3 regions of the uncultured Alteromonas sp. genome follow, and region 3 is predicted to be linked to each of the others. Evidence: predicted binding sites of a transcription regulator. Region 3 holds the regulator's gene; each other region holds the start of a gene.

Region 1 (10,250 bases), on a different contig from region 3:
ACTCCCAAAACACGTCACTACTACTCTGCCCTGCAGTGGTTTAATTGTGCTTAACAAACCGTCGTAGCAATTGCGTTCAGAGATGGAGAAACCCGGTTTCGTTGCATTGGTAGAATCTCCCACCATGGCAAGAATATTCTCCTTCCCTAGGGCGCGATAGGTATTACTATCAAAAGGCTTACCGGTAATTGGCTGGGCGTCAATTTTCCAGTCGGCAGTATGTAAAACCGTGCCCGCCGATGTGGCTATTTTTAACGCATATGGTTCGGGCAACGAATGGGTTACCGATAACCAACTAACATCAAAGGGCCCTAGTGTCAGCGTTTGCTCAGAAGCTATCTCTACTATAGGTACTTTATTGATCAATTTTGTTTGTGCAAGTTTGCGGCGCAACACTTCGGCAGTAAAAGAGGTGGTATAAATGGGGCACTGAAAACGCGCCCACAGATAGGGCAATGCGCCCACGTGATCTTCATGCGCATGAGTGATAACAATACCGGCAATATTTTCTTTTTGTGCTGCAATGAAGGTGGGATCTGGTGCAACTACCCTATGATGGGTTTGCTTGTTTGTGCCAGAATAGCGATAAGGCGGAATAAGCGGTTCGTCGAATGATACCCCGCAATCTACCATTAACCACTTGCCGTCATGCCCATACAGGTTCAGGTTCATGCCTATTTCCCCAGTTCCCCCTAAGGGTAAAAACCAAAGTTCCTCTTTTTTCGGCGTTATCAAACCTTAACCACTCCTTTAACTGCTTTCAGGTTAGAATATAAAACTTCCATGAGAGTTGTTACTATACTTTCATACGTAAATACTTAAAGACCGAATATTTATCATGACCACGACGTTATCTGAAATGGAAGCACGTGTTATTGGTGTATTACTTGAAAAGTCAGTGACTACGCCTGAACAATACCCTTTGTCCCTTAATGCACTCACCAATGGATGTAACCAAAAAAGTAACCGATTGCCCGTCACCCAGTTAACTGAAGACGAAGTTATTAAAATACTTGATGGATTGAAAGGTAAACGAATTGTTCAAGCTTCATCTGGCTATGGTAGCCGAGTAGACAAATATTCCCACCGTTTTTGTAATACTGAATTCGGTGACATAAAACTTAGCGACCATCAGCAAGCCATTATCACCGAACTTTTACTTCGAGGGCCGCAAACCCCTGGCGAATTGCGAGGGCGGTGCCAGCGAATAGCGCAATTTGCTGACATCAGTGACGTAGAGGCAACCATCAGCAGCTTACTTGCTTACCAGCCGGATGCGCTTATTTACTCATTACCAAGAGAGTCTGGTAAAAGAGAGATACGCTATAACCACACATTTTGTCAGCTAGGTGAGAACAACAGTGCCAGTGAAAGCACAGACGACAATACCGATACCGTTGAAACACTGAAGGCGGCTCTACTTCAAGTAAAAGCCACCCTTGCCGACCTAGAATCGAGAATTAATGATTTAGCATCAGGCGACTAGTGCAAACGTACGTTGAGTTGGTCAATAATTTCAGCCCAATCAGCGTCGTCTTCGATAGCCGTTTTCAAGAAATCCGCTTGGCTTTCAGACCAAAACGGCGCTTCGAAAATATGTTGGCTCTTATTTAAGCCTTTGTGCGTTTCAATAAAACTTTCTATCGCTTCATCGCTACTAGCTAGCCCTAACTGTTCAAACAAACTGCTCATAGTCGGTTGTTCAGTAAACATGGTAGCTCCTCTTCAATCATGATAATCCGTTAATATTGAAACGCTAGAAGCAAATGATGGGATCATTAAATTTGCTGTGCAAATTCCTCTGGTTCCATCACTTCGCCTTCTTCTCCTGGTACCGGACAAATCATAACCGTAAGATTGTCTTGTGTCATGCCGCCCACCCATTTGGTAAGAAAGTCTTTAGTTGAGATTTCCATCGCTTCACAGTCTGACCAATCTTCAGTTGCCCACAGCAAAGCAAGAGATGATTCTGGCCATACAGGAATGCCATCTTCATCGTCTGTCGTTAACATCACGCAACCATGTTCATCTTTAAGAATGAAAAGTTTGCCCGAAGTTTTAATTAGTTCAACGCTGGCTTCTAAGCGTTCGAACGCGTTCATTTGTAATAATGGGTGTTGAGTCGTCATAATTTTCTCTTTGCTATTTGGCTGGGTGTATGGCCGATACACTTGTAATTAAGGCTTCAAGCCCTACACGCCTAACTTGTTTCATGGTGTGAAGGTAAACTTTCATGGTGATACCTTCTAAAGGCTGTATTAGTGAAATTGCGATAGTTGGATCAAGTTGATTTACCGCTCCTTCAGGGAGTACAGCAACACCACCTTCATGTTGTAGGTTATTAAGGGCTAAATTGAGTGAGTTCGTACGCAGTTTAGCATCACGAAGCTGAGGGTATAACGTCAGTAACAAATCTCTGGCTTTGCTACCCCAATCAATAGCGACAAACTCTGCCGCGTCTACCACATTACTACCTTCACCAATTCGGTATAACCCTAATTGGTTTTCTAGTAACACTTCACTTTTAACTTCTTCTGACTTGAGCGGCTCGGTTGAAAACGCCAAATCGGTTACCCGTTCGTGTAATTGACGAGACAGCCCATCAAGTGAGAGTACTTCTGCTTTAACAGACCAGTCGGGAAAGGTATTGTGAAGGTGACTTAAGGTGGTTGGCAGCATTAATTCACTGGCCAATTGCGTTGCCCCGCACACCACGTATTCAGAAGATTGAATTTGCAGTTCTTGCTTGGCTTCATTTAACGTGCTGCATAGCTGACGTGCATACGGCAACAGCTTTTCACCGGATTGGGTTAGCTGAATACTGTTGCGCTGGCGTATGAAAAGCGTGGTATGAAAGTATTCTTCTAGCAACTTGATCCGCGCACTTACCGCAGATTGCGTTAAATAGAGATTTTCAGCTGCTTTGCCAAAATGTCGGGTTTTTGCAACTTCAATAAATGTGGTGAGAAAGCGTATATCCATGCTTCTTACAAAACCGATAAATAAGTGATTGTAAACTGTCACAGATGATACGGCATGTAAACACAAAAGCACAGCAACGCACTGCTATAAAAGCAGTGCGTTGTATTTATTTTCAACTAAGAAGCGTATTAACTACCTTCGTGCATTAAACGGCGCTGTTTCTCTCGACGTTGTAAGTCACGATTTTGTTTGTTTTTTACGCTTTGGTGGCGCTTTGTGCCCACCTTCTTGGTGTGAAAGTCTTCCTCTTCTACCGAGTCCAATTCTTCACTTTGGTAACGATAGTCTTTACTCATGTCTATCTCTAGGTTATTGCCACGTCGTCATTATTGTCTTGGTACCAAAAATAGAAAACGAATTTTTATCATCGTTGCGACAATAATTTTTTATAGTGGGTTTCATTCACGTATTTCGCTTCATCCCTTCAATTCACCCACGTCCAGCCACCTTTTCACTGCCGAATCCAAAAAATAAAAAATTACATCTTATTCATGGCCTTAGATGAAAATAGAAGAAAATATCTTTGGAAAAATACACTTTTTACACCCAATAAATTCGTACATATTTACACTTTGCATTTTCCAACAAAATTTTTTATTGATAAGGAAAAAATGTTTTGTTTTATGTTCTGATTCTTTTGTCTTAAAAGTTCGCTTGAAGACAACTCAAGGCTGGGTACAACCATGAAAAATTTATCAATTCGCGTTTCTCAAAAACCTTTTATAGATAGACAAAAATTTCCTTATGGCTTTCGAAAATCTGGCGATTTCAGTATTGGTGAGGCAGATATACTAACCGGTTATGGAAAAACCCTACTGGCACTGGAATGCGGAGAGTTAACACCAGAGACGGATGATGAGCGTCATTTTGTAGATTTTGTTAGTGGTAAAGTGGATGCTGATAATACTATTGAGCGCACCTGGGCCAAGTATGTACGCTTATCTCGAGGCAAGAAGCACTTCTACACGTTGCATAGCACCGCTGCGAGTAATCAGTCAGACTACGATGAAGATTACAGTGACGAAGCATTTGACGTAGCGTAATTTTGCGTTCGATTTATGTATAACCAGCTCGGTGGAAATCGTGCTGGTTGCTTTTACTTGTGATATTTCCCTCGCTTTTCACCGCTTTGTTGATCCATATCTAGATTGCGCGCGAACAAATCTTTGCATATTTGTAATGTTCTAACAGATGGTTCTATATTAATAACTTAGCTTTGTGAAATTGCTATTTTACGCAAACCACGCTGTTGAGAAATAGTAGAACAATATCTAATGAATTACCCAAGCCTGAAGGCAAAGGAGGCGCAGCGATGATGGTGTCATATAAACAAATTAAACATTTTTCAATTCATGCTACCGATAAGGACATAGGCGGCGTACGAGATATACTTTTTGACGATAAAGATTTTGTCATTAGATATGTAGTTGCCGATACGAATACATGGCTTCCACTTAGCAGGAAAGTGGTGATATCACCTATTTCAATCACCCGATTGGATCAGGAAGAAGAAACCGTTGATGTTTCCATGACCTCAGACACGCTTAAAAATAGCCCATCTATTGACGAACACAAACCGGTTTCAAGAGAATTCGAAGAAACACTATTTCGTTACTTTGGCTATGGCTATTACTGGATTGGTCCTGGTGCGTGGGGCGATTTCGCTCACCCTAATCAGCTAGCGGATCCTGAGTTAGCCGCTATGGGTAAAGAAGAGTTAGACAATAAACCTGAAAATCACTTAAGAGCTTGCGGCGAGGTCAGTGGCTACGAAGTGGCAACCCAAGAAGATAACGTTGGGCACATTAGCGATTTTGTGTTTGATATTGAAAGCTGGCAAATTCAAATGCTAGTGGTAGATACAAACAACTGGCTACCTGGTGGTAAAAAGCTTGCAGTACTGCCCTCTGACATCAAGAATATTGATTGGTCTTCTCACAATGTCTCTGTCGACCTAACACATGAGGGTTTGATGGCTAGACCGGAAGTTGATCTTGATAAATTGGATGACGCTGCATATGTAGAGGCATTGGTGGCAAACGCTAAACTTGTCTAGTTAGGTCGAAAATCTATTTAAGCTTTGGTGATTTACCGTTTGTTACTGAGCTAGATTCTAGCAAACTTAATTAATCGTTCTGAGCGCAAAAGAACTTGTGGAGCAAGCCAATAGTTTGCTTCACTCTTTCATCGGCTAATCGATAATAAATGGTTTGTCCAGCTCGGCGTGTGGCTACCATTTTAGATTCTCTCAATAGCGCTAAATGCTGTGAAATTACTGGCTGAGAAACATCTACATGGTCCAACATTTGAGTAACAGATAACTCTTTGTCCATTAAAGAACACAACACCATTAAACGGGTCTTATTTGCCAACTGCTTAAGATAGAGCTCAGCTTCCATTGTATATTGAGCCATTTCGCTCATGTTCACAGATAAATCATCAACGGCTAAATTATCAGTCATAACAACTCACTTATAAAGTTACGTAAATAGGCCACCACTCGCCACCTTATACTAAAGTATACTACTATGGCGGCGAACGCCAAAACTCAATGTCATTTTTTTATAAAAATATAATGAAAGTAGGTGGTAGAAAATATAGCGCTTTCCTTATATAGTAAACTCATCATTAATTTTCAAGGTGCTTTAATGTTAATCGATATCACTACGAGACTTGCCAATATCCCCTTTCCCCTTCGTTGTATAACAGCTAAAGAAGCGATGCAGGAAATATCTTCTAATCATGGTTTATTACTTGATGTTCGTGAACCCGCAGAGGCAGCATCTAGCCCTGTAGAAGCAGCATTAAATATTCCTCGTGGCGTACTTGAGATGAAAGTTATCGAAAAATGTAAAGATGCCAAATTTCCAATCTATATTCATTGCGCTTCAGGCATTCGCGCCAAATTGGCTGCCGAACAGCTAATGAACATGGGGTATGAGAATGTGAGCGTGGTAACCTGTTCAATAGGCGATATTAAGCAAGCTACCGACGCATAAGCGCTGACAGCCTCTGGGAGCTTGTGGTATAACCCCTCTATACCGTGACAGAATAATCGATTAGAGCTAGCGGATGTTAAAATCTACATTAGAACAATGGCGCATGTTTAAGGCAGTGGTAGATGCTGGAGGCTTCAATCAAGCAGCCGCATTAGTGCACAAGAGCCAATCTAGTGTGCATCACGCGGTTCAAAAGTTAGAAAACGCCATTGGCGTTGTGTTGTTTGAAAACAGTGGGCGTAAAGTAAAGTTATCTCCTCAAGGGGAGTTAATGTATCGGCGAGCGGCGTTTGTATTAAATGAAGCGCAGAAATTAGAAGCGGTAGCGGCTAGTTTACAAGCAGGAACCGAAACCCTTCTTCGTATCGCCGTTGATATCATTTTCCCTTCCGATTTACTTTATAATGTATTAAGTAAAGTGTCTGAAGAATTTCCTCTGCTACGTATCGAGATTGAAGAAACCGTGTTGAGCGGCGCTAACTCCTTGCTTGATAGTGGCAATGTAGATATCGCGATATCTCCCTTCCCCTACCCCGGCGGATTCAGTGAAGATTTATGTGAAATAGACTTTGCTGCTGTAGCGCATGTTGATCATCCTCTGCACGCACTCGACCGTGCTTTAACACTAGAAGATTTAAAGTCACATCGTCAAATAGTGGTAAGAGATTCATCAGCTGAGCGTAAAGTTGATGCTGGTTGGCTTGGCGCCGAGCAACGCTGGACGGTTAGCCATATTAGAACGTCCGTAGATATGATTTCTCAAGGACTTGGATTTGCTTGGCTACCTATCGCTATTATTAAAAAAGAATTAGAAGAAGGGCTATTGCTGCCACTACCTCTTGATAGCAATGGCGGTTTACGCCGCGCAATGCTTTACCTCACATTTGAGGATGGCGACGGCCTGGGACCAGCAGCAAGAAGCTTTATCGGTGAACTTAGATATCAATCGATGCAGCTTCCTTCTGCTGATGGCATGCTTGAACAATGCGTAGAGTCTATACAAAGGTAACGTGAGCAGTAGTCATTTACTTATCGCTAAGCTCTACGTAGCACATTGATATAAAAATAAAAACTCAGCAGTCTTAGCCAATACCTAGCGCTATCTGTTGACCACCATATAAAAATCCAAATAAGGCGATAGATAGCCCAAATAGTGCTACAGCGCCGTCATCCGTTGCCATGCCAATAGCCATAATCAACACAGCAAACGCCGGTATTAATCCCATAAAGGGTACTAACTCTAGTGGCACCATCAACAAACCACACGCCGCACAACTTAGCGCTATAAGTGAACGGAACACAGGTTGGCGCATAAAAAACCAGCGCGGCATTAAGAAACGGTCAAATCGCACCGCCACTGGTTTCATTTTATTTACCAAAAATTCTATTCGCTCTGCGTCCATTTCAATTTTCATAATGGTAGCGGGAAGCCACGGATGACGTCGACCGAGTAAAATTTGCATTGCTATCAGTAAAATTGTCACACCGGTGATGGTGGGTACCCCAGGAATAGCCCCTATGGGCGTTGCCGCAATAAACGCTGGCAACGCTAACATGGGTCCAAATCCCCTTTTTTCCATTGCATTCCAGAATTCGGAAAACGCCATGACGTCGCCGGTGTCTTTAGGCTGCATTTTTCCCAACAACTCATAAAGTGTCATTGACCTTGCGCCAGTTTCCTTAAACATTTTCATTCCCTATTTATGGCTAAGACTAATGCCTTATTTCCATCGAAACCTATGCGTCTTGGGTGATAGCGAAGCGCAATACACTTTGGGTATTCCATCAAAAATTTCATTAACTCAGCAATATCACCGTGTACAACGCTTCTATTTTCCGCTTGTCCAACAGTGTAAATCTGAAATAAATTTTCAGAAGCATTCTCGTAAGCGGTGAATTTTCGCGTTCGGTTACAAAGCGACTATGCGGTAAATAATGCGATAACTGTGCCACTGAAGTTATTCATCGTTCAAATTTATGCTTTTGGGTAGCTATCGGCACAATATGTGCTTTATTAGCTAAAGATATGTCATTGTGCGGATTGTGTTTAGCTAGTCCTCTTTTACGAGATGCGAGGATCGCATTATGAGGTCAGCCCAGAGATATTGCTGCGCTTTTCAACCAAAGTTGAGTCTGAATGCGACAATGCCTACGTTTGAATGTAATAATGCACAAATAATTATAAAATCAGATCAATTTACCCACCCAGTGCGCTGAGATAAGCAATCAGGGAGTGATTGATAACTTAAAAAAGGGATATTCAAGTGTTAACTGTTTTGCTTGTAGATGATGATGCCGAGTTTACCGAGGTGGCCTGCACTATAATTGAGTTTCTTGGTCACGAAGTGCTAACTGCTGCCACATTAGGTGAAGCGCGTGACTGGTTAAAGAAAGAAACCTTCGATCACATATTACTTGATTTCATGTTGCCAGATGGCAGCGGTGCACACTTGTTCGATGAACTTAACGCGCTTCCTAAACGCCCACGTATTACCCTTATTACCGGACACCCATCGGTAAAAGGCGTCATTAAAGGTCTGTGCGGCCCCAATATTGATTACCTTGTTAAACCTATTCAACGTGAAGACATTGAAGCAGTATTAACAGGGAAACCTAAAGTCGCTGAAGATACCAGCGAAAAAATTGAAAAGCATTTCGATTTGCTTATTGGCGAATCTGCGCCAATGAGAGAACTCTATAAATTAATTGAAAGAGTGAGCAGAACAAGTGCCAACGTTATGCTACTGGGCGAAAGTGGTGTAGGTAAAGAGGTGGTTGCAGCCGCTATTCACCGCGCGTCACAAAGTGAAGGCCCTTACGTAGTGACTAACTGTGGTGCCTTTTCAAAAGAATTAATTGGTAGTGAACTATTTGGCCACGAAAAAGGTGCCTTTACGGGTGCAGTTGGCCGAAAAGAAGGTGTTTTCGAACAAGCTGAAGGCGGATGTTTATTCTTAGATGAAATCACCGAAATGCCTATCGATATGCAGCCAAACCTACTACGCGTATTGGAAAACAAAGTGGTTATCCGTGTTGGCGGTACTAAAACTATTCCGGTTAATTGCCGCGTAGTGTCAGCCACCAACCGAACCATGGAAGAGATAGCACAAAGCAAAGTGTTGCGTGAAGATATCTACTTCAGACTTGCTGTATTTCCAATCACCATACCTACGTTGCGCGAGCGCAAAGAAGATATTCCTTTATTAGCGAAAACCTTTATTGAAGAATTTAATAAAGACAACGGCTCTAAATTTAGCTGGCAAGAAAGTCAGCTGAATACATTACAAGCTTACGACTGGCCAGGTAACGTTCGTGAATTGCGCCACTTTGTCCATCGTGCAGCCATTATGAGCGACCCGACAAAACAAGTAATAGAGCTTCCTAAAACGATTGAGTCGCCTTTTGCTAAAAAACAAAGTACAGCGCCAGCACTTCAAGCGGGACGTACTATTGAAGATGTCGAGAAAGAACTTATTTACGCCACGCTTGAGAAGGTAAATGGGAATAAAACCATGGCCGCTGACATGCTCGGCATAAGCACCAAAACTTTATACAACCGACTTCACGCGTATGGCGATTTGGTCAAAGAAGACTAGTAAGGCAGGACAAAAGTTATGACTGAAGATGAGTTTGCCCGATTAAGCACTTATGTACACGATGCACGCAAACCACTAAATCGCATTTCTATGCAAGCTGAATTGGTAAAAATGGCGCTTAATGGCGAAGTTCCCGCCCAAAAAGCGATGGCAGCATTGGATAAGATAATAACCAGTGCTAAAGATTGCAGTGACTCCCTTTCTGAAATGACTTCAGATTTTGGCGACACATTATTGGATTGATGTAATGCTAAACAAAGTTTTTTCTTCGCTATACAGCTGGGTAATCATGGTGGTATTCGTGATTGCTATTATCACTGCGAATTCATTTTATGTGGTGCAAACCCTTGATGACTTATCAGCCTTAGAAGCGCGTCTATTTACCACTAGCCGCGTGATAAGCGCGGTGAACAAGTTGCACGTGGCCGTATTGCGCGCCGAATCAGGTCAACGTGGTTTCCTTCTTACTGAAGATGAAGCTTATCTGGAGGAGTACACACAGACACTGAATAACTTCACTGCCCTTGCCGATGAAGTTGAAGTGAGCGCGCTTGCGTCTGATTTGCCGGAACAATCAGAACGGATTGATAAGCTACTCGCCCTAACCCGCGTTAAAATTAACGGTATGGTACGTATTGTAGAGCTAGTTAGAGTGGGTGATTTAGATCAAGCC
Region 2 (10,250 bases), on a different contig from region 3:
CCGCCACTAAGCTGGCTTTACCATCAGCAAATTCAACAACCTGTAATGCGCCAGGGTAATCTATAAGCCGTTTAATAGCTTTAGTCACTAGTTGTTCAGGAGCAATAATGTGGTCTACAGGTATGTCCTGCTGCTTATAAAGTTGTTCTTGGTAAATAATGTATTGTTCTGAGCGAACGCGAGCAATCTTGGTCGGGGTTTTGAATAAACTAAAGGCAACTTGGCAAGCGAGCATATTGCTTTCATCACTGTTCGTTACCGCGATAAGCATGTCGGCATCTTCTGCTCCGGCTTTTCGTAATACGTCCGGGTGAGAACCCACGCCATTAACCACCTGTAAATCTAATCGGTCTTGAAGCGCACGCAAGGTATTGGGATCAGAATCGATAACCGTAATATCGTTCTTCTCTCCTACAAGGTTTTCAGCAAGTGTTCCGCCAACCTGACCTGCGCCTAGAATGATGATTTTCATCGGTGTTTATGTGCCTTATTGCTTTTATTTGCTCAACGACTTTACCAGTCTCGCATAGTAGAAACCATCCATTTGTTGCTCGCCAGGTAGGATTTGTCTACCGGGCTTACTCGGTGTTTCGGTTTTTATAACAGGTACTAATGTGGCATCTGCATTGCGTTCTAAAAATGCGCTAATCTGTAGGCTATTTTCTTGTGGCAGAATAGAGCAGGTGGCGTAAAGCAATGTGCCACCAGGCTTAAGTGTTTGCCATAAGCTAGTTAGTATTTCAGCTTGAAGTGCTGCAAGTGCATCAATATCACTAGACTTTCTTAGCCAGCGAATATCAGGGTGGCGGCGTATAACACCAGTGGCAGAGCAGGGGGCATCAAGCAAAATTCGGTCGAAGTGTTGTCCATCCCACCATGTTTCTGGCTTAGCCGCATCGCCTCGCTTTATAACGGGCAAATTGGTTTGCGTATGCTGCAGGCGAGTCATGTTTTCTTCAACGCGCTTTAAGCGGTTCTCGTCAGCATCAAGGGCTAGGCAATACGCTAATTCAGGGGTGCGCTCAATAATATGACCCGTTTTACCACCAGGTGCAGCGCAACAATCTAATACGCGCTCGTGTGGTTGTGCGTCTAAATAATGGGCTGCAAGCTGAGCGGCACCATCTTGTACAGCAAAGTAGCCTTTTTCAAACCCTGGAAGCCCGGTAATGTCCTCTCGGCCTTCTAGTCTGATTGCATCTGCGTGTTCGCTACTTAATGAATAGTTAATCTCAACAGCATCCAATGCAGCAGCGTAATCGGTAATCGATATTTGTTTGGTATTAACCCTTAGCCAAATAGGCGCCATGGCATTGGTAGCTTCGCGCACGGCATCAGCATCTTGACCATAGGCATCTTCTAGAGCCTTATATAACCACTTGGGTAACCCACTGGCAATAATGGGGTTATCGATAGGCTTGTTAACCAGTTCTTGGCGCATAAAGTTACGCAGTACAGCATTAACTAAGCCTTTCAATGCTGTCCCGCCTAAATAAGGCGAGGCATTAACGGTTTCGCCCACTGCAGCATGCTGGCTTACGCGAGAAAATGCTAACTGGTATAGCCCCAACAGAATAAGGTGCTCGATTACTTTTTTATTCCCTTTTAAAGGACGGTCGAGTAACTCGCGCAACCAGTGCTGTAATATAGGGAGTTTACGCATGACGCCCAAAGACATTTCTTGGATCCATGCGTTGTCTCTAGGATGATGGCGACGTTGAACACGCTCTAGGCAATCTCTTGACGATTTACCTTGTTCTAGAATTTGGTATATCACCCATGCACAATCGGCACGCAGATTTTTTTGTTTCGGTAATGGAGTGGGTTTCACTATTCTTCCGTACTGGCAATGCAGTTACCTGGTGCGAACCAGTCTTTGCGAGCATTAACGACATCTGCAGCGGGCAATGCTTTTTTCCCAGGTATTTGCAGGGTGTTGATTCGAAGGGCACTTGAACCCGTGGTTACCACAATGCCGTGCTTGTCAGCTTGAATGATAGTACCTGGGGCATCTGAAGTTGGTAAGCCATCAATCACATCCACCGACCAAATTTTAATATTTTGCGACTCAATTTTAGTCCACGTTACAGGCCATGGATTAAAAGCGCGTACGTTTCGTGCAATTTGCTCTGCGCTATCGTGCCAATTAATAAAGGCTTCTTCTTTGGAAAGCTTTTTAGCGTACGTTGCTTCGCTATCATCTTGCTTCACAGGCGAAAGGGTATCGATACTGTTTACTACATCTAGTAGTGCAGTAGGACCAAGTTCAGCAAGCTTTTCGTAAAGCGAGGCGCTAGTATCATCTTCACTAATGGGCAAGGTTGCTATATGCAACATGTCACCAGTATCTAGCCCTTCATCCATCTGCATGATGGTAACACCAGTCTCGCTATCGCCGGCCCATATCGCCCGTTGGATAGGCGCAGCTCCACGCCATTTAGGCAAAATTGAACCATGCACATTAAGACAACCCAATTTGGGCGCATCAAGTACCGACTTAGGTAAAATTAATCCATAGGCAACCACAATCATTAAATCGGCGTTGATGTCCGCCAATGTTTGCTGTGCTTCGTCATTTTTTAAACTGGCTGGCTGATAGACTGGAATCTCATGTTCTTGAGCAAGCACTTTTACGGGGCTTGGGGTAAGCTTTTTGCCTCGTCCAGCAGGACGGTCTGGTTGGGTATACACAGCAACAACGTCATGAGTGCTAGATAATAAAGCACTCAAATGCTGAGCTGCAAAATCCGGCGTGCCGGCAAAAATGATGCGTAATGGTTTTATCAAAACTAACCTCAGTCGCGTGCAGCTAAACGTGCTTCTTTTTCAAGCTTTTTACGAATTCGCTGGCGCTTAAGCGGAGACAAGTAATCAATAAACAGTTTGCCTTTGAGATGATCCAATTCATGTTGAATACAAATAGCCAATAGACCGTCTGCTTCCAACTCAAATGCTTCACCGTTTTCATTCAGTGCTTTTACCGTAATTTCTTCTGCGCGCTCTACTTTGGCGTAGTTACCTGGAACAGAAAGACAACCTTCTTCACTAATAGTGCTGCCGTCTTTTTTGGTGATTTCCGGGTTGATAAAAACACGAGGCTCGTCTTGATCTTCCGCTACGTTCATTACAACAACTTGAACATGTCTGTCGACTTGAGTAGCAGCCAACCCAATTCCATTCTCGTCTTTCATGGTTTCGAACATATCCGAAACCAATTGTTTAATGTCGTCGTTCACTTCTTCTACCGGTTTTGCTACGGTACGAAGTCGTTCATCGGGAAAACTTAATACGTCTAAAATTGCCATGTGTCGCTTATTTAACCTTTTCGCTGTATAAATTCATATACGATCTAGTCGCTCGTACACTTTACAGTGCCTTTTGAGTTACTATTCTAACGTATATCGAGTTATATCGTGCAGTTTTTTGCTGCCGCGCCACAGTATTGAGGCACAATATCGATATAGTAGTATTGTCTGAAATTTCAACAGTAAATGGCAGTGGAAAAATTGCGGAAGGTTAATTTGAAAAATCGATTGAAGAAAGCAGTACGTACAATTGTGTTAGTTGTGGCATGTTTTGCCGCATTTTCAGCAATGGCCAAACCCCTAAAAGAAACTGCACCGCAAACTTATACTGTGAAGCAAGGTGATACCTTATGGGGCATTGCTAATCTTTTTTTAAATCAGCCATGGCTGTGGCCTGAACTTTGGCGTCACAACACCCAAATAGATAACCCGCATTTAATATACCCCGGTGATATCATCTCGGTGTCTTACATCAATGGTGAACCCGTATTTTCGATAAATCGAGCTAAGCCTAGCTTAGTGCTTTCGCCTGGTTCTGCCCGAAGAGTAAAGAATGCGGCTATAGAGACCTTGTCATGGTCGGTATTAGCTCCCTATATTAAACAACACACCCTACTTTCTGAGGAAGAGTATGAATTACTCCCTCATTTGTTGGGAAATCACGATGGTAATGTGAGTTTTGTGTCTAACGACTTAGTGGTAAGCCAAAAAGAAAACCGCACTGAAGATCAGTATCAGGTGGTAAGAAAGCAATCTATTATACGCAATATGCAAGGTAAGGTGCTTGGTGTGCAGCTCACCCATGTAGCAAAAGCTAGCTTAGAGACTGACGTGTCGTTACCAAAGGCTAGAATGGTAAAACTTTCAGATTCAAATCAAGAAGCGAAACGTGGAGATAAGTTACTTACTGGTGACTTCACGTTAGACGATGACTTAGTTCTGCAAGAAGCAACGTCACAACGAGGTTTTGTGATTGGCGACTTACACGATCACGACTTACTCGGCCGCTACGATGTGGTGGTACTAGATTTAGGCGCACATGAGCTAACGGCGGGTACCGTGATGGGCATCTACGCTGGTGGCCCTGACATTATAGACGGCGAAGAACCTCAATACGCTAGCAATAGTGATGTCATAAAAGGAAACGGGCTCTTTACAGATAAAGTACAGCAACCTGCACTTAAAATTGGTGAAGTCATTGTGTTTAAAACTTTTGAGTCAGCTAGCTACGGCATTATAACTCGAGCAAAAGAAGGCGTAAGACGCGGCTTCATTGTGGCAAAACCCTAACATGTTATTGCCGCTTATTATTTAGGAGCGGCTATGACAACTTTCCAGCCACATGAAGCAAGCAGTAATGCTGTTAAAGCATTGGATAAAGCCCTAGGCAAAGAACAGATAGCATGGCTGACAATGGCTTCAGCAATAAATATCGCAACAGGGAAGTGGCTTAAGGCGCTTGAAGCAGAATCGCTTAGCGCACTAGCATTACTGGATGGTATTCATAAAACGGCTTTCACTTCGGGAGCTCTCTACACCCTTACACAAGCAATTTCTCCTAACTTACTTGAAAAAGCGATACGCTGGCATGCTTCACATGCAAAGCATCATATTGTCACCCTAGGGTGCACATACTACCCTGAGCGATTAAGGACCCTGCCAAATCCCCCGTTGGTGTTATTTGTTATAGGTAACATTAATACGTTAGTTATGCCTCAAATAGCGATTGTAGGGAGTAGACGGGCGAGTCATCAAGGTAAGCAAATTGCCACTGATTTTGCCGAAGCGTTAGCAAATAACGGCGTAGCAGTAACCAGCGGGTTAGCAGCAGGAATAGATTCAGCTGCGCACAAAGGTGGTTTGGTGTGCGAAGGCGGCACCCTTGCGGTAATGGGGACTGGGCCTGATATTGTGTACCCTCCTAAAAATGTATCACTACACAGGGACATCGTGAATGCAGGGGGCGCTTGTATTACCGAGTTCTTTCCAGGTGTATCTGCTAAGCCTTGGCATTTTCCCCGAAGAAACCGAATAATTGCTGCGATGTCGCTTGGAACCCTAGTTATAGAGGCAAAAATAAAGAGTGGCACCTTGATAACTGCGAATTTGGCCGCAGATATGGGGCGTGAAGTATTTGCAGTTCCTGGAAGTATCTTCCATGCTTACTCCGAAGGATGTCATTGGTTAATTCAGCAAGGCGCTAAGCTGGTAACCTGTGTTGATGACATTTTCGATGAAATTGTAGTGTCGACTGGTGAGAGAGAATGCCAGAACGAAGCGTTAAGTAAAAAAAGTGAAGTGAATAACTTGGCAACCGATAAATTATTAGATAGTGTGGATTACGACATCACCGCTATTGATGTTATAGCGCAGCGCTGTACCTCTCCTGTTAATGAGGTTATGGCATCATTATTAGAATATGAGTTGCGTGGTTTAGTAGCCGCTGTCCCTGGTGGCTACATTAAATTGAGGGGAAAATAATATGTTCGATATCCTCATGTACCTGTTTGAAAACTTCATTCACAGTGAAACTGAAATTCGAGTCGATCAAGACGAGCTTACCGAGGAGTTGGTACGCGCGGGTTTCCATCATGATGAAATCTACAAAGCATTAGCGTGGCTTGAAAAGCTAGCGGCTTTGCAAGAAACAGATATTAAGCCTTATTTTTGTAAAGGGATTAGTACCAGCCTCAGTCGTATTTATACGCATGAAGAGCAGATGCGATTAGACGTAGAGTGCCGTGGCTTCTTGTTATTTTTAGAGCAAGTGGGCGTGGTAGATGCGTCAACGCGAGAAATGGTAATAGACAGAGTAATGGAAATAGACTCTTCTGAATTCTGTTTAGAAGACCTAAAGTGGGTAGTGCTAATGGTACTGTTCAATGTGCCAGGTAAAGAAAAAGCCTACGCACAAATGGAAGATTTATTATTTGATGAACCTGACGGCGTGTTGCACTAATGTGCTTCATGTCGTGCTAGTTGCTGGTTTATGTCGAAAATTGATCATTCACTTTTCTCTGCGCACGAACATGCCTTAGAAGACGCTTTCGGTGATTGTCCCGATTGCGGTAAACCACTGCATATAAAAAACAGCAAATCAGGCCCTTTTATTGGCTGCACCGGTTACCCAGATTGCCACTTCAGCAAGCCATTACACGATAAGCAAACCACCTTATTAAAACTACTGGATGGGGTTACCTGCCCAGAGTGTGATTCTACCTTGGCTATTAAGAAAGGGCGTTTTGGTATGTTTATAGGCTGTACCAATTTTCCTGAATGCCACTATATTTCGCCAATTAAACAGCAAGAAGACACCCACGTTACTTGCCCTAAGTGTCAAAAAGGACAACTTGCGTCCCGCACCAATAAATACGGTAAGCAGTTTTTTGCGTGTGACCATTATCCCCAGTGTCGTTATGTGCTAAATTTCACGCCAGTAAATGAAGCATGCCCCGATTGTGGCTGGGCCGTTCTGATAAAAAAGAAAGGCCAAATTTGTTGCCCTCAGCCAGGGTGTAGCTTCAAAAAAGACGATAAATAACACCTACAGAGAAAAGCACTAATGAGTATCCCGACCAAGGGGCAAGTAGACACTAGCGACCCCATTGTATCCGCGTTTAAAAATGGTGACTTATTGGTTTACCCTACTGAAGCGGTTATGGGCATAGGCTGTGACCCAGACAACGAAGCGAGTGTGTTAGCGCTCTTAGCATTGAAGCAGCGCCCCATCGAAAAAGGGGTAATTTTGATTGCCGCTAACTATTCTCAGCTATTACCTTATATAAATGATGAAGCCATACTTCAGCACAGACGTACTGAAATTGTGTCCAGTTGGCCTGGGCCAAATACTTGGCTGCTACCCAAGTCGGCGTCGACGCCACAGTGGTTAACTGGCAAGCATGAAAAAATAGCGGTTCGAGTAAGCAACCATCCAGTGGTTAAAGCTTTATGTGAAAAGCTAGAAAAGCCACTTGTATCTACAAGTGCCAACCTAACTGGCCAACAACCCGCAATCACCCAGCAGGACGCAATCAATATATTTGGTGATAGTGTTTTCTATATTGATGGAGAAGTAGGTGGCCACGCTAAACCCAGTACCATCCGTGACGGCGATACCGGAGAGATAATAAGATCATGATTGACCCCCAACACGTAAATCAACAGTTAGACGGTAAAGACGCCGATGAAGTAATAGAACAAGTAAAAGCATACTTACTATCATTGCAGGACAACATTTGCCAAACCTTAGAACTTGCCGACGGCAAAGGACAGTTTAAAGAAGACTCTTGGGTTCGCGAGGAAGGCGGTGGCGGGCGTTCACGGGTTATTAAAAACGGCGCAGTAATAGAGCAAGGTGGGGTTAACTTTTCTCATGTATTTGGAAGTCAGATGCCGGCGTCTGCCACGGCTAACCGCCCAGAACTTGCGGGTAGAAACTTTCAGGCCATGGGGGTCTCGTTGGTTATTCACCCACACAACCCCTATATTCCGACGTCTCATGCAAATGTACGCTTTTTTATTGCCGAAAAAGAAGGTGAAGCGCCTATTTGGTGGTTTGGCGGTGGGTTTGATTTAACCCCGTTTTACCCCTTTAAAGACGACGTAGTGCATTGGCACAATACCGCAAAGAAATTGTGTGCTCCCTTTGGTGAAGACGTGTATGGGAAATATAAGAAGTGGTGTGATGACTACTTCTTCTTAAAGCATCGTAATGAAACACGTGGGGTAGGCGGTTTATTCTTTGACGATTTAAATGATTGGGGGTTTGAAACTTCATTCAACTTTATGCAGGCAGTGGGTAATGGTTTTGTTGATGCTTACGTACCTATCGTAGAAAAGCGAAAAAGCACCTCATACGGTGAAAGAGAGCGTGACTTTCAGCTCTATCGACGTGGTCGCTATGTAGAATTCAACTTGGTATTCGATAGAGGCACTTTGTTTGGGTTACAAACTGGTGGTAGAACCGAATCAATTTTAATGTCTATGCCACCACTTGCGCGATGGGAGTATTGCTATACTCCAGCTCCAGGTAGCGCGGAAGCAAAGCTAACTGACTGGCTTCAGCCTACAAACTGGTAATATTTTGCACCATGGGTTCTTCCTGTGGTGCCATTCCCTTGATCCACATCAAATTCCCTTATTACCAAGGTATGTAGCTAGATTGCACCTTGCGCTGGATCAAATTATTTTCTTTTTAAACGTTTACAGTGTCGTCATTATCATTAAACACATGAGAGACACACAATGCGTACACACACACTTTCAGCCATATGTATTTCTTTAGCGCTTGCCGCTCCTTTTGCTTCAGCTCATGAAAAGGGTGATTGGATAGTTCGTGGTGGATTAACAACCGTTGCGCCCGACGAATCAACCTCTAACATCATTGCCGGTGGTAGCGATTTAGGTGTAGCACTGACTATCGATAACGATACCCAGTTAGGATTAAACGTTGCTTATTTCATCACCGACAATATCAATGTTGAATTGTTGGCCGCAACGCCGTTTACTCACGATGTGAATTTTTCAGTCAACGATCCACTAGGGACAGGCAATACATTGGGAGAAGTCACGCACTTACCCCCAACTGTTACTGTTAACTACTACTTCAACGATGCTAATGCTGCTTTTCAACCTTATATTGGTGCAGGTTTAAACTATACCTTTATCTTTGATGAGTCATTTACGGATGCAAATAAAGAAGCAGGCCTTGAAGATTTGTCTTTAGATAATTCTGTAGGTATTTCTGCACAAGTGGGAATGGACTATCAAATAGATAAAGAGTGGCATGTTAATGCGTCAGTACGTTACATCGATATTAATACCGAAGCGTCATTTACCGTAGGTGGTGCAGAAGGTAGCGTAAACGACATTGATATTGACCCTTGGGTTTATACATTGTCTGTAGGCTATACATTCTAAGATTCATCTAATGAGGTAAGTTACGTTTATATAAGTGGCCTCTTAAGCTTGGATAACCTTGAATCTTAATCTGAAGCGTTCCGTATCTCACGGAGCGCTTTTTATTTAGTATTAATCATATGCGTGGCAAGTTGATCTAGCGCGTTAAGAAGTTGCTGCGCCAACGGAAGGTCATCAACCGTCTCGTGCATGGCTTTTCGCATACAGTACATCCACTGGTCTTTTAATTCTGGTGTAACACTAAAAGAAAGATGTCGTGAACGTAGCCGTGGGTGACCATATTGCTGCTGATAGGTATCAGGCCCGCCTAACCATAAACTTAAATAAAGAAAAAACACTTCTCTGATTCTATCTGTTGGCTGAGGATGAATAGCGTAAAGCTCTTTTGCAATAGGATCATCACGCATAATGTCATAAAAACGGTTTGCCAAAAGGCGTACCTTATCCTCTCCACCTATTCGGTAATATGGTGTAGTCTCTGACACAGCAGGTTTTTCCTTTCGTATCGATTTAAAGAAGTTAGACATTCCCATGACAGACAGCCTTATTAATAACAATTCAATGAAAAAGTTTGCCGTTTTCGGTAACCCTATAGTTCAGAGTCTATCACCAACTATTCATCAAATGTTCGCTAAGCAATGCGGCGAGCAAATTAGTTACGAAAAAATCCTCGCCCCAGAAGATGGTTTTACGCCTGCAGCGAACACATTCTTATCGCAACCTGGCGCGGTAGGCTGCAATGTCACTATGCCTTTCAAACAAGATGCCTTTGCGCTTGCCAGTGTAGACGACCAAGCTGCGTTAGATGCAAAAGCGGTTAATACATTAATGAAGCGTAGCGATGGCACCGTTGCAGGTTTTAATACCGATGGCGTAGGGTTAGTTAATGACTTACTTAATCATGGTGTACAACTGCAAGGTAAACGCGTGCTATTAATAGGTGCAGGTGGAGCGGCAAGAGGCGTAATAGCACCGCTTATTGCTTCAGGTATTGCATCGCTACATCTTACTAATAGGACAAACGCG
Region 3 (10,250 bases):
TATCCAAGCACTTTCTATCTTTGTGCCTACAGGTAAATCGAGTACTAAGGTAATAGAGGTTTCAGGTTCTACTTTCTCTGAAAATTCCGCGTAAGCATGCCTGCCATGTATTAAAAATTCACAGTGCTCGTTGACAAATGTACAGCTCTCTCCTATTTCCTTTATGGAGCCCGAAGAAGGCGTAGCGGACATTTGGTATTGATGCACTGCAAATACACATACTGCAACGAGAAAAATGCAAAGCGGGGTAAGCCACCTTTGTGAATAAAATGATCTCTTTTTGTTACTGTTATTTAGCATTTCTTAAATTTTGTATATTTCTTCATTGATGGAGATCAAGCTCAGGTAGTTTATGGTATCTTTTTGTAATTAAAAACCTTATCATCCGCGTACCAACTGGCTTGGAGACTATAATTATTACTCTTTCCGAGCTCGGTGTGAAGCGTTATTCCGTTGCTTTCGCATGTCTAGACCGTACTTGAACGGCTGTTGGAGACCATAGTTCATTTGAAGTGGAAGATTCATTAAAATGAGTGAAATAAGCCAAGCACAACCTGACTACAATTATAAAGTAGTTAGGCAATTTACCATTATGACCATAGTCTGGGGTATCATTGGTATGGGCCTAGGGGTATTTATTGCCGCGCAATTATTTGCACCTATGCTTAACTTTGACACACCATGGCTAACGTTTTCGCGTCTGCGTCCTTTGCACACCAATGCCGTTATTTTTGCCTTCGGCGGCTGTGCGTTGTTCGCAACGTCATACTACATCGTTCAGCGTACCTCTCAGGTTAGACTGTTCAGTGACAAACTTGCTGCATTTACGTTTTGGGGCTGGCAAGCCGTTATCGTATTGGCAGTAGTTTCTCTACCTTTAGGTTTAACCAGCTCGAAAGAATACGCTGAACTAGAATGGCCAATCGATATATTGATTACGCTAGTCTGGCTCGCTTATATCATTAACTTCTTCGGAACCCTAGTTATCCGAAAAGTGTCGCATATTTATGTTGCGAACTGGTTCTTAGGGGCGTTCATGCTTACCGTTGCTGTATTGCACATTGGTAATAGCATGGCCATTCCGGTGTCTTTCACTAAGTCTTATTCATTGTATGCAGGCGCAGTAGACGCCATGATGCAGTGGTGGTACGGCCATAACGCAGTAGGTTTCTTCCTAACTGCTGGCTTCTTGGGCATGATGTATTACTTCGTTCCTAAGCAAGCAGGTCGCCCAGTTTACTCGTACAGATTATCTATTGTTCACTTTTGGGCATTGATTTCATTGTACATTTGGGCTGGTCCTCACCACTTACATTATACTGCCCTACCCGATTGGACACAGTCGCTAGGTATGGTGATGTCTATCATTCTATTCGTTCCTTCTTGGGGCGGAATGATAAACGGTATAATGACGCTATCTGGTGCATGGCATAAATTGCGTACTGACCCTGTATTACGTTTCTTAATTGTTTCATTGTCTTTCTACGGTATGTCTACCTTCGAAGGCCCAATGATGGCAATTAAAACAGTTAACGCACTGTCTCACTACACAGACTGGACTATCGGCCACGTACACTCAGGTGCACTAGGTTGGGTAGCCATGGTATCAATTGGTTCTATTTACCACTTAATACCTATCCTGTTTGGTCAGCCAGCGATGTACAGCACACGTCTTGTTAATGTTCACTTCTGGTTAGCAACAATTGGTGTGGTGCTATATATCGTAGCAATGTGGATGTCAGGTGTTCTTCAAGGGCTAATGTGGCGTGCAGTAAATGCTGACGGTACATTAACGTATAGCTTTGTCGAATCGCTTGAAGCGTCTAAACCTTTCTATGTGGTTCGTTTCATTGGTGGTTGTTTCGTGGTTACTGGCATGCTTATCATGGCCTACAACACATGGAAAACCGTTCGTGCCCCTAAAGGTAGTATCGCTGCTGATGTTACAACTCAGCCAGCGTAATAAGGAGACGACATAATGAAAAATCCACATGAGTTAATTGAAAAAAATGTCGGCCTGTTAACCGTGCTAATCCTTGTTGCGATTAGCTTCGGTGCCATGGTTCAAATTACGCCGCTGATGTTTCAGCAGCAAACAATGGAACCGGTAACAGGCTTACGTCCTTATACAGCATTAGAATTAGAAGGCCGTGACATCTATATCCGTGAAGGATGTGTTGGTTGTCACAGTCAGATGATTCGTCCGTTCCGTGCCGAAACAGAACGTTACGGTCACTACAGTGTTGCTGGTGAGTCAGTATGGGAACACCCTTTCCTTTGGGGTTCTAAGCGTACTGGTCCTGACCTAGCACGTGTTGGTGGGCGTTACAGTGATGAATGGCATCGTGTTCACCTGCTTAATCCGCGTAACGTGGTACCTGAGTCGAATATGCCTGGTTTCCCATGGCTTGCAGAAAACAAACTTGACGGTAAGTTAACCGCCAAGAAGATGGAAGTTTTCCAAGGCTTTGGCGTACCGTATACCGACGAAGATGTCGCGGGAGCACAAGCGGCAGTACAGGGTAAATCTGAAATGGAAGCCCTTATTGCATACCTACAATCTCTTGGCACACATTTGAAATAATATGGATCAAGGAATAGTAGGTAGCATTTTTACTGTCATCGTCTTTGTTAGTTTCATTGGCATAGTTTGGTGGGCTTTTAGTAGCCGCAACAAGCAAAAGTTTGATGAAGCGGCGAATTTGCCTTTCGCAGACGAAGACAAAGAAAAATCAAAAGAAGATTAGCAGGAGTCTCGAACTTATGAGTATGTTTTGGACAATATGGATTTCAGTGATAACCCTAGGGTTAATCATTGGTTGCTATTTCCTTCTGCGCTGGTGTTTGTCTAACCAAACAGGCGTGCCAGAAGGAGAATCAATGGGGCATGAATTTGACGGCATCGAGGAGTTGAATAACCAACTTCCTCGTTGGTGGACAATCATGTTCTACATGACAATCATTTGGGGTTTTATCTATCTTGCCCTTTATCCTGGATTGGGTTCATACGAAGGCTTATTTGGCTGGAAGAGCTCAAACCAAGGCATATTGACGCTTGAAGAATCGGCGCAAGCGCGTATCGATGCAAAAGAGCAAGGCAAGTTTGTAGAGTACGATCGTGAGTTGGATTATGCAGCTGAAAAGTTCGACCCAATTTTCGAAGCGTATGCGCAAATTCCTGTTGAGGAGCTAGCGAACGACCCTGAAGCGAATAAAGTAGGACAGCGTTTGTTTATGCAAAACTGTTCTCAGTGTCACGGTTCTGATGCTCGCGGGCAAAACGGTGGTTTCCCTAACCTTACTGATAACGATTGGTTATATGGTGGTTCGGGTGCAAAAATTGTTGAAACCCTAACGTTAGGCCGTAAAGCCGCTATGCCAGCATGGATAGATGTTATGGGTGAGCAAGGCATCGAAGAAGTGGTTGAATATGCATTAAGCCTAAGCGGCCGTGATGTTGACCAGCAACTTGCTGATGCAGGTAAAGTTCGCTTTGCTGCATGTGCTGCCTGTCATGGTATGGACGGTAAAGGTAACCAAGCACTTGGTGCGCCTAACCTGACTGACAACATTTGGTTATATGGCGGAAGCCATCGTGCGGTTACTGAAACACTAACCTACGGCCGAAATGGTGTTATGCCTTCATTCAAGAAAACCTTGGGTGATGACAAAATCCACGTTGTTGCATCGTACGTTTATAGTCTTTCTAACGACTAAATTCGTATAACCAACAATAATGCTAAAAAGCCTCGTTATCACGGGGCTTTTTTTATGAGAAAATACACATCTTCAACTGGATGCCTTATTTTTCCTATCGCGCCGGTTTTCCTGTAGTAAACGAGTTGATGTAATTAATGAATACACCCTGGTATAAACAATTTTGGCCCTGGTTCCTTATTGCTGTTCCCCTAATTACATTAGTAATGGGTGGCGTGTTATTGAAATTGGCTATTTCAACCGAAGACAGCTTAGTAGTAGACGATTATTACAAAGAAGGTAAAGCCATTAATGCCCGGCTAGATAAAGAAGCCATCGCGAAACGCAAAAACATAACAACAGAGTTAACCATTACTGATGGCAGTATTGCAGTAAAATTCCATTCAGGTATTCCTCAAGAAGGAAACGCCCTTAAATTGAATTTTTATCATGTGACCATCGAAGAGCGTGATGCAAGTGTATTATTAAGTCGTGATGCTAATGGTATTTACCGTGGTTTTGTCGAAAAGGACTTAACCGGTAAATGGCAAGTCTCGCTTTCTCCTGTAGACGACAGTTGGAAAGTACAAAATACGTTGCAACTTCCCTACTCTGGCGCCATCAAGTTTAATCCGTAATGAGCGAAAACCTTTGTTACCATTGCGCGTTACCTAACGATGCAACACACAAATATGAAGCAGTAATATTAGGGGAAACCAGGCAGCTCTGCTGCCCTGGTTGCCAAGCTGTTGCTCAAGCCATCGTTGATAATGGCTTAGAAGATTATTATCAGTTTCGTACTGAGCCAGCCCAAAAGTCAGACGATGGTATCTTAGAAAGCCTTTCTGCGCTTAACGTTTATGACGACCCAGCCCTTCAAGAAGAGTTTGTTTTTGACGAAGGACAGCACAAGCAAATACAGCTAACCCTTGAAGGCATAACGTGTGCAGCGTGCGGTTGGCTGATTGAAAAGCAGCTTTCAAAAGTATCAGGTATTGCGCAAGTCGCCGTAAACGTTCAAGAGCGTCGCGCACTAATAACCTGGGAACCCGATGTTATTAAACTTAGCCAGATACTCACCACACTAAAACGCATAGGGTATGTTGGCTCACCGTTTCACCCAGATGAACATGAAGCGAGTTATAAACGCGAGCAAAAATCGTTTATTAAAAAGTTAGGCTTGGCAGGCATCATGACCATGCAGGTGATGATGCTAATGGCTGGGCTTTACTTCGATTGGTTTGGTGCCATTGAACAAGAAACCCGTCAATACTTTTATTGGGTTGCACTCACCCTTACCACCCCCGTAGTACTTTATTCAGGAAGCGCGTTCTATTTAGGTGCTTTGAAGGCAATAAGCGCAAAAACCGTGAATATGGATGTGCCTGTCACCCTCGCGGTATTTGGCACCTACTTTGCGGGTTTACGTTCCACTTTGCTTGAGCAAGGTGAAGTGTATTTTGAATCCATATGCATGTTTATCTTTCTACTGCTGTTGAGCCGATTCCTTGAACATAGAAGCAGGCACCGTGCGGCGCAAATTTCAGCCAATATGATGCAATATATTCCGGTTTCAGCGGCTAAAATTGAAGGTGATGGCAGTATCGTTCAGATCCTTGCAAAGCAATTAGCGCCCAATGATGTAGTACTAGTGAAGCCCGGTGAGACCATCCCTGTCGATGGTATTGTGCTAGACGGTACCGCTGCGGTTGATGAGTCTATGTTAACGGGAGAATTTAACCCCGTCAGTAAATCGGCCAGCCATGTAGTTTACGGCGGTACAGTAAACCAAGATGGCACACTAACGGTTAAAGTGACCCAAAGCTTAAAGCATGCCTTGGTCAATCAAATCGTGCGTTTACAAGCTAGCGCCATGGCAAGCAAGCCAAAAGCTGCGCAGATTGCCGATAACTTTTCCCGTTACTTTGTGTTCTCGGTATTGCTGATATCGGCTTTAACGTACAGTTATTGGTCGTTTGTGGGCAGTGAAGATGCTTTTTGGATCACCATCTCTGTATTAGTGGCAACCTGCCCTTGTGCGCTAGGCTTAGCCACACCTTCAGCGTTAACCTGCGCTATGGCGAAGCTGAATCGTCAGGGCATTTTGTTAAAGCGCGCTGACGCCTTAGAGCAACTTAACGATATTGATACCATTGCCCTTGATAAAACCGGCACACTGACCGAAGGTAAGTTCTCATTGCAACAGCGCTGGTTTGCTAAAGGGGTAGATCCAGTGCAGGTAATGGCGCTAACTACATTGTTAGAGTCTCGTTCTGAGCACCCTATTGCCCGTGCCTTCGACAACGATAATGTTAAGTCAAAACATAGAACCCTGCCTAATACCATGAACGGATTTACCGTTACACCAGGTGGCGGCATTAGTGGTGAGATAGACAACGTCGTTTTTACTATGGGTTCAGCCGTATTTTGTAATTTATCAACCACCTCAAAGGTAGATATACCGGCAAATGTGTTTTTGTGTGCCGACGGTGTATTAATGGCCGCGTTCTGCGTAAATGATAGCTTGCGGCAAGATGCCTTAGCGACACTCACCGCACTGAATGAACATCAATTAGTGGTGCTAAGTGGCGACACACAGAAAAACGTTGATGCACTTACTGCTAGTTTACCAATCAACTTAGCAAAGGGTGGCTTATCACCGGAGCAAAAATATTCACAGGTGCATACTTTGCAAAAGCAAGGTCGCAAAGTCATGATGATGGGCGACGGTATAAACGATGCCCCTGTTCTTGCTAGCGCAGATGTGGCGGTTGCGGTAGGAAACGCCACAGATGTGGCCAAAACAGCCGCCGATGTTATTTTGCTAGGAGACAGCTTGCTATCGGTGCCAACCTTATTTTCTGTGGCGAAACAGGCAAAACGTAAAATTCAGCAAAATATTGCATGGTCAGTAGGTTACAATATTATCATTCTACCCTTTGCAGTGTCGGGGTTACTCTCTCCCTGGATGGCCGTGGTTGGCATGTCACTGAGTAGTATTATTGTGGTCACCAATTCAACGAGGTTATTAAGTAAATAATATGAGTATCATTTACGTCTTAATTCCCATCGCTATTATTATTGTTGCGCTGGCACTGGTTATCTTTTTCTGGGCGGTAAAAACCAATCAGTTTGAAGATCTTGATAGACAGGGCTACAGCATTTTGTTTGATGATGATTTATCAGGTGATGAAAAGAAGCTAGCCGAGCAGCGAAAGCAGTTACAACAACGCAAAGAAACAGATGACAGAGATTAATATATTCTCTGCTTTTTTCATTGGAATTGCTGGCGGCGTGCATTGTGTGGGTATGTGCGGTGGTATTGTTGCCGCACTACGCACAGTAACGCCAAGTAATGAACCGGCATTACCCTACACCCTTGCCTATAATTTTGGCCGTATCCTCAGCTACACATTAGCCGGCGCTATTACAGGCGCTGTCGGCCAAATGGCCACCGAGTTTGTGCCTATTGCTAAACCCGTTTTATCTTTGATTAGTGGCGTTATGCTGCTGCTATTAGCGTGTTATTTGGGAAAGTGGTGGCAAGGCTTGAATTATATTGAAGCTATGGGACGCGGCTTATTTAAAGCTATTCAGCCAATATCTAAACGATTTCTTCCATTCAAAAGCCCGGTTTATGCACTACCCTATGGTTTTATATGGGGCTGGCTACCCTGCGGGTTGGTCTATTCCACGTTAACGTGGTCATTAGCATCGGGGTCGGCCGTTGACGGCGCTGCCATCATGTTATTTTTTGGGTTAGGTACTCTGCCCACTTTGTTAGCTGCAAGCGCAGGTAGCCAGTACCTAATAGCTGGTTTTAGGCACCCCGTGGTAAGACAATGCTTTTCCGTAATAGTGGCTATTTACGCTCTCTTTTTAATTTATGCAGCAATTTCATAAACAAAAGAGTAAGATTAATATTAAGTCGACCCTATTTATAGTTTGAACCTATGAGCAAAGGAAGCCAATTCTCAATTCATTGTCAAAATTGCAGTTTCAGCCACTTGTGTTTGCCCGTTGCGCTAAACAAGACTGAGATTGAATCTTTAGATGATATTATTGAGCGAAAGAAACCCCTTCACAAGAGTGATTTGCTGGTAAAGTCGGGAGATAAATTCAACTCTCTTTACGCAGTACGCACGGGCTCTTTTAAGTCTTTCGTCACCAATTCAGATGGTGAAGAGCAGATTACAGGTTTTCACTTCCCTGGCGATATTATCGGCTTCGATGCCTTACGGGAAAATAAGCACCAAAGTTATGCTCAGGCATTAGAAACCGCCATGGTGTGCGAATTACCGTATGAAACGCTTGATGAAATGTCGGTTCAATTTCCTAAGTTAAGACATCAAATAATGAGTTTTATGAGTGCGGAAATTAAACAAGATCATGATCTCATGATGTTGCTTAATAAACGCTCAGCGGAAGAACGTCTATTGTATTTCCTCTCTCAGCTTTCTCAACGTTTCGAAGAACGTGGATTTTCAAATAAAGAATTTCACCTAACCATGACTCGAAATGAAATTGGGAACTATCTTGGTCTAACTATTGAGACCATTAGCCGCCTGTTAAGCCGTTTTCAAAAAGAAAATATTATCCAAGTGGACGGTAAACTCATCACTATTTTAGATTTTGATGAGATGTCACAACGTTTAACGTCTGTGGTTGCACCTAATATCGCCTGTAATAGCTAATCTTCAAAGCTTTTGATCTAAAACAAGTTACGTAATAGCAAATAGGTATTACACTTAAATTGTAGCAACCAAAATTCTGACTATGTTTGGAGGGGTTATGATTAAGTATGAGCGTATTTTAGCGGTTATTGAAGCCGATAGAGAAACCCAACCTGCGCTTAGCCGTGCATATGAACTTGCCAAAAAGACAGGTGCCTCTGTCACCGCCATGCTGGTGGTTTACGACTTATCTTACGATATGACAACCATGCTTAGCCCTGATGATCGTGAAGCCATGCGTGATGCGGTCACTAAAGAACATGCTGGATGGTTGAAAAAAACTTTAGACGACTTAGGTTTTTCTAAAACAGATATAGTTGTGGAATGGAACAACCGTGCCTTTGAAGCTGTGGTGCATTATGTCATCGACAACAGTATAGATTTAGTGGTAAAAGCAACTAAGCGCCATGACGATTTAGCTTCTGTTATTTTTACTCCTACAGACTGGCATCTACTTAGAAAATGTCCCTCCCCCGTATTATTGGTTAAAGATCATGAATGGCCTGAAAATGGTGAAATTATTGCCGCGGTAAATGTAGGCAGTGAAGACGACGAGCATGCCTTACTTAACGACAAAATCACGGTGATTGCTAACGATTATGCCGCGCTGCTCAGCGGTAACGTAAATTTGGTAAACAGCTACCCAGCTACGCCGCTAAATATTGCTATTGAAGTTCCTGAGTTTGACCCAGACACATACAACAACGCGGTAAAGCATCATCACGAACTTGAGATGAACACACACAGCGAGAAGTATGCTATCGATAGTAAGCGCTGTTATGTGAAGGAAGGCCTTCCTGAAAAAGTCATTCCAAAGATAGCCAAAGATATAGACGCTGAACTTGTTATCATAGGTACGGTTGGCAGAATAGGTATTTCTGCGGCTCTCATAGGTAACACCGCAGAACATGTTATTGATGAACTTGTGTGTGATGTACTGGCAATAAAACCAGACGGCTTTATTTCGCCCCTTTCACGGTAATTCAGACAGGTTCATAAACAGCCTGTCGGCACTGTTTGCTATCTTTGCGCTATAGCTTTAAACGCTATTGGTTTTTGTTAGAAGAGAGGGCCAACAAGATTTAAAAAATCTTCACCTCGCACATTCAATTTTACTTGATTACTGTATAATGGTTTTTTTCGCAGTAACCAAGCTATTGATATGAACAGTGCAGGCACAAACCGTGCGGACGCTCCGTTAACCGCGTCTCAAAATAAACAAAAATACAGCTTTAATAAGCTACAAAAGCGACTTCGTCGAAATGTAGGCAAAGCGATTGCTGATTTCGGCATGATTGAACATAACGATAAAGTGATGGTGTGCTTGTCTGGTGGTAAAGACAGTTACGCTATGCTTGATATTCTTATGTTTTTAAAACGCATTGCGCCAATTCATTTTGACATTATAGCGGTTAACCTTGATCAAAAGCAGCCTGGATTTCCAGAGCACGTACTTCCTGAATACCTCGAGAGTGTAGGTGTCGAATACAAAATTGTAGAAGAAGACACTTATTCTATTGTTATGGACAAAGTACCTGAAGGTAAAACCACGTGTTCGCTTTGTTCACGATTACGTCGCGGTATTTTATACAGCACGGCTAAAAAGCTAGGCGCCACTAAAATTGCCCTCGGCCATCACCGTGACGACATGCTAGAAACCTTCTTTTTAAACATGTTCCATGGCGGTAAGCTTAAATCAATGCCACCAAAGCTGGTTAGCGATAATGGTGAGCACATTGTCATAAGGCCCCTTGCTTATTGTACTGAAAAAGACATTCAGCGTTATTCTGATGCCGTAGAATTTCCTATTATTCCTTGCAA

The links. The regulator FNR, encoded in region 3, switches genes on or off when oxygen is low (the NO sensors DNR and NnrR bind a similar motif). The targets are predictions, from matches to a motif close to TTGATCTAGATCAA.
Region 1: the regulator FNR is predicted to act here: its motif matches at 4,115-4,128, upstream of AAC006_RS13565 (PRC-barrel domain-containing protein).
Region 2: the regulator FNR is predicted to act here: its motif matches at 8,423-8,436, upstream of AAC006_RS16840 (OmpW family outer membrane protein).

What each region holds. Positions count from the first base shown of each region.
Region 1 covers NZ_CAXBMP010000017.1:40,395-50,644, forward strand. The annotation lists gene AAC006_RS13530 (ribonuclease J) at 1-735, opposite strand, end outside; gene AAC006_RS13535 (DUF480 domain-containing protein) at 839-1,486, shown strand; gene AAC006_RS13540 (DUF2789 domain-containing protein) at 1,483-1,713, opposite strand; gene AAC006_RS13545 (DUF2750 domain-containing protein) at 1,779-2,129, opposite strand; gene AAC006_RS13550 (LysR family transcriptional regulator) at 2,143-2,982, opposite strand; gene AAC006_RS13555 (hypothetical protein) at 3,111-3,278, opposite strand; gene AAC006_RS13560 (DUF413 domain-containing protein) at 3,666-4,025, shown strand; gene AAC006_RS13565 (PRC-barrel domain-containing protein) at 4,295-5,038, shown strand; gene AAC006_RS13570 (metalloregulator ArsR/SmtB family transcription factor) at 5,109-5,444, opposite strand; gene AAC006_RS13575 (rhodanese-like domain-containing protein) at 5,631-5,981, shown strand; gene AAC006_RS13580 (LysR family transcriptional regulator) at 6,055-6,990, shown strand; gene AAC006_RS13585 (exopolysaccharide biosynthesis protein) at 7,064-7,669, opposite strand; gene AAC006_RS13590 (sigma-54 dependent transcriptional regulator) at 8,246-9,577, shown strand; gene AAC006_RS13595 (hypothetical protein) at 9,596-9,820, shown strand; gene AAC006_RS13600 (ATP-binding protein) at 9,825-10,250, shown strand, end outside.
Region 2 covers NZ_CAXBMP010000026.1:55,689-65,938, forward strand. The annotation lists gene trkA (Trk system potassium transporter TrkA) at 1-472, opposite strand, end outside; gene rsmB (16S rRNA (cytosine(967)-C(5))-methyltransferase RsmB) at 497-1,831, opposite strand; gene fmt (methionyl-tRNA formyltransferase) at 1,831-2,787, opposite strand; gene def (peptide deformylase) at 2,796-3,305, opposite strand; gene AAC006_RS16810 (LysM domain-containing protein) at 3,522-4,595, shown strand; gene dprA (DNA-processing protein DprA) at 4,629-5,786, shown strand; gene AAC006_RS16820 (DUF494 family protein) at 5,788-6,264, shown strand; gene AAC006_RS16825 (topoisomerase DNA-binding C4 zinc finger domain-containing protein) at 6,295-6,846, shown strand; gene AAC006_RS16830 (Sua5/YciO/YrdC/YwlC family protein) at 6,868-7,443, shown strand; gene hemF (oxygen-dependent coproporphyrinogen oxidase) at 7,440-8,384, shown strand; gene AAC006_RS16840 (OmpW family outer membrane protein) at 8,550-9,224, shown strand; gene AAC006_RS16845 (group II truncated hemoglobin) at 9,326-9,757, opposite strand; gene aroE (shikimate dehydrogenase) at 9,786-10,250, shown strand, end outside.
Region 3 covers NZ_CAXBMP010000012.1:96,109-106,358, forward strand. The annotation lists gene AAC006_RS11270 (hypothetical protein) at 1-207, opposite strand, end outside; gene ccoN (cytochrome-c oxidase, cbb3-type subunit I) at 530-1,963, shown strand; gene ccoO (cytochrome-c oxidase, cbb3-type subunit II) at 1,979-2,584, shown strand; gene AAC006_RS11285 (cbb3-type cytochrome c oxidase subunit 3) at 2,586-2,747, shown strand; gene ccoP (cytochrome-c oxidase, cbb3-type subunit III) at 2,764-3,717, shown strand; gene AAC006_RS11295 (FixH family protein) at 3,855-4,334, shown strand; gene AAC006_RS11300 (heavy metal translocating P-type ATPase) at 4,334-6,736, shown strand; gene ccoS (cbb3-type cytochrome oxidase assembly protein CcoS) at 6,738-6,953, shown strand; gene AAC006_RS11310 (sulfite exporter TauE/SafE family protein) at 6,940-7,599, shown strand; gene fnr (fumarate/nitrate reduction transcriptional regulator Fnr) at 7,650-8,390, shown strand; gene uspE (universal stress protein UspE) at 8,488-9,411, shown strand; gene ttcA (tRNA 2-thiocytidine(32) synthetase TtcA) at 9,592-10,250, shown strand, end outside.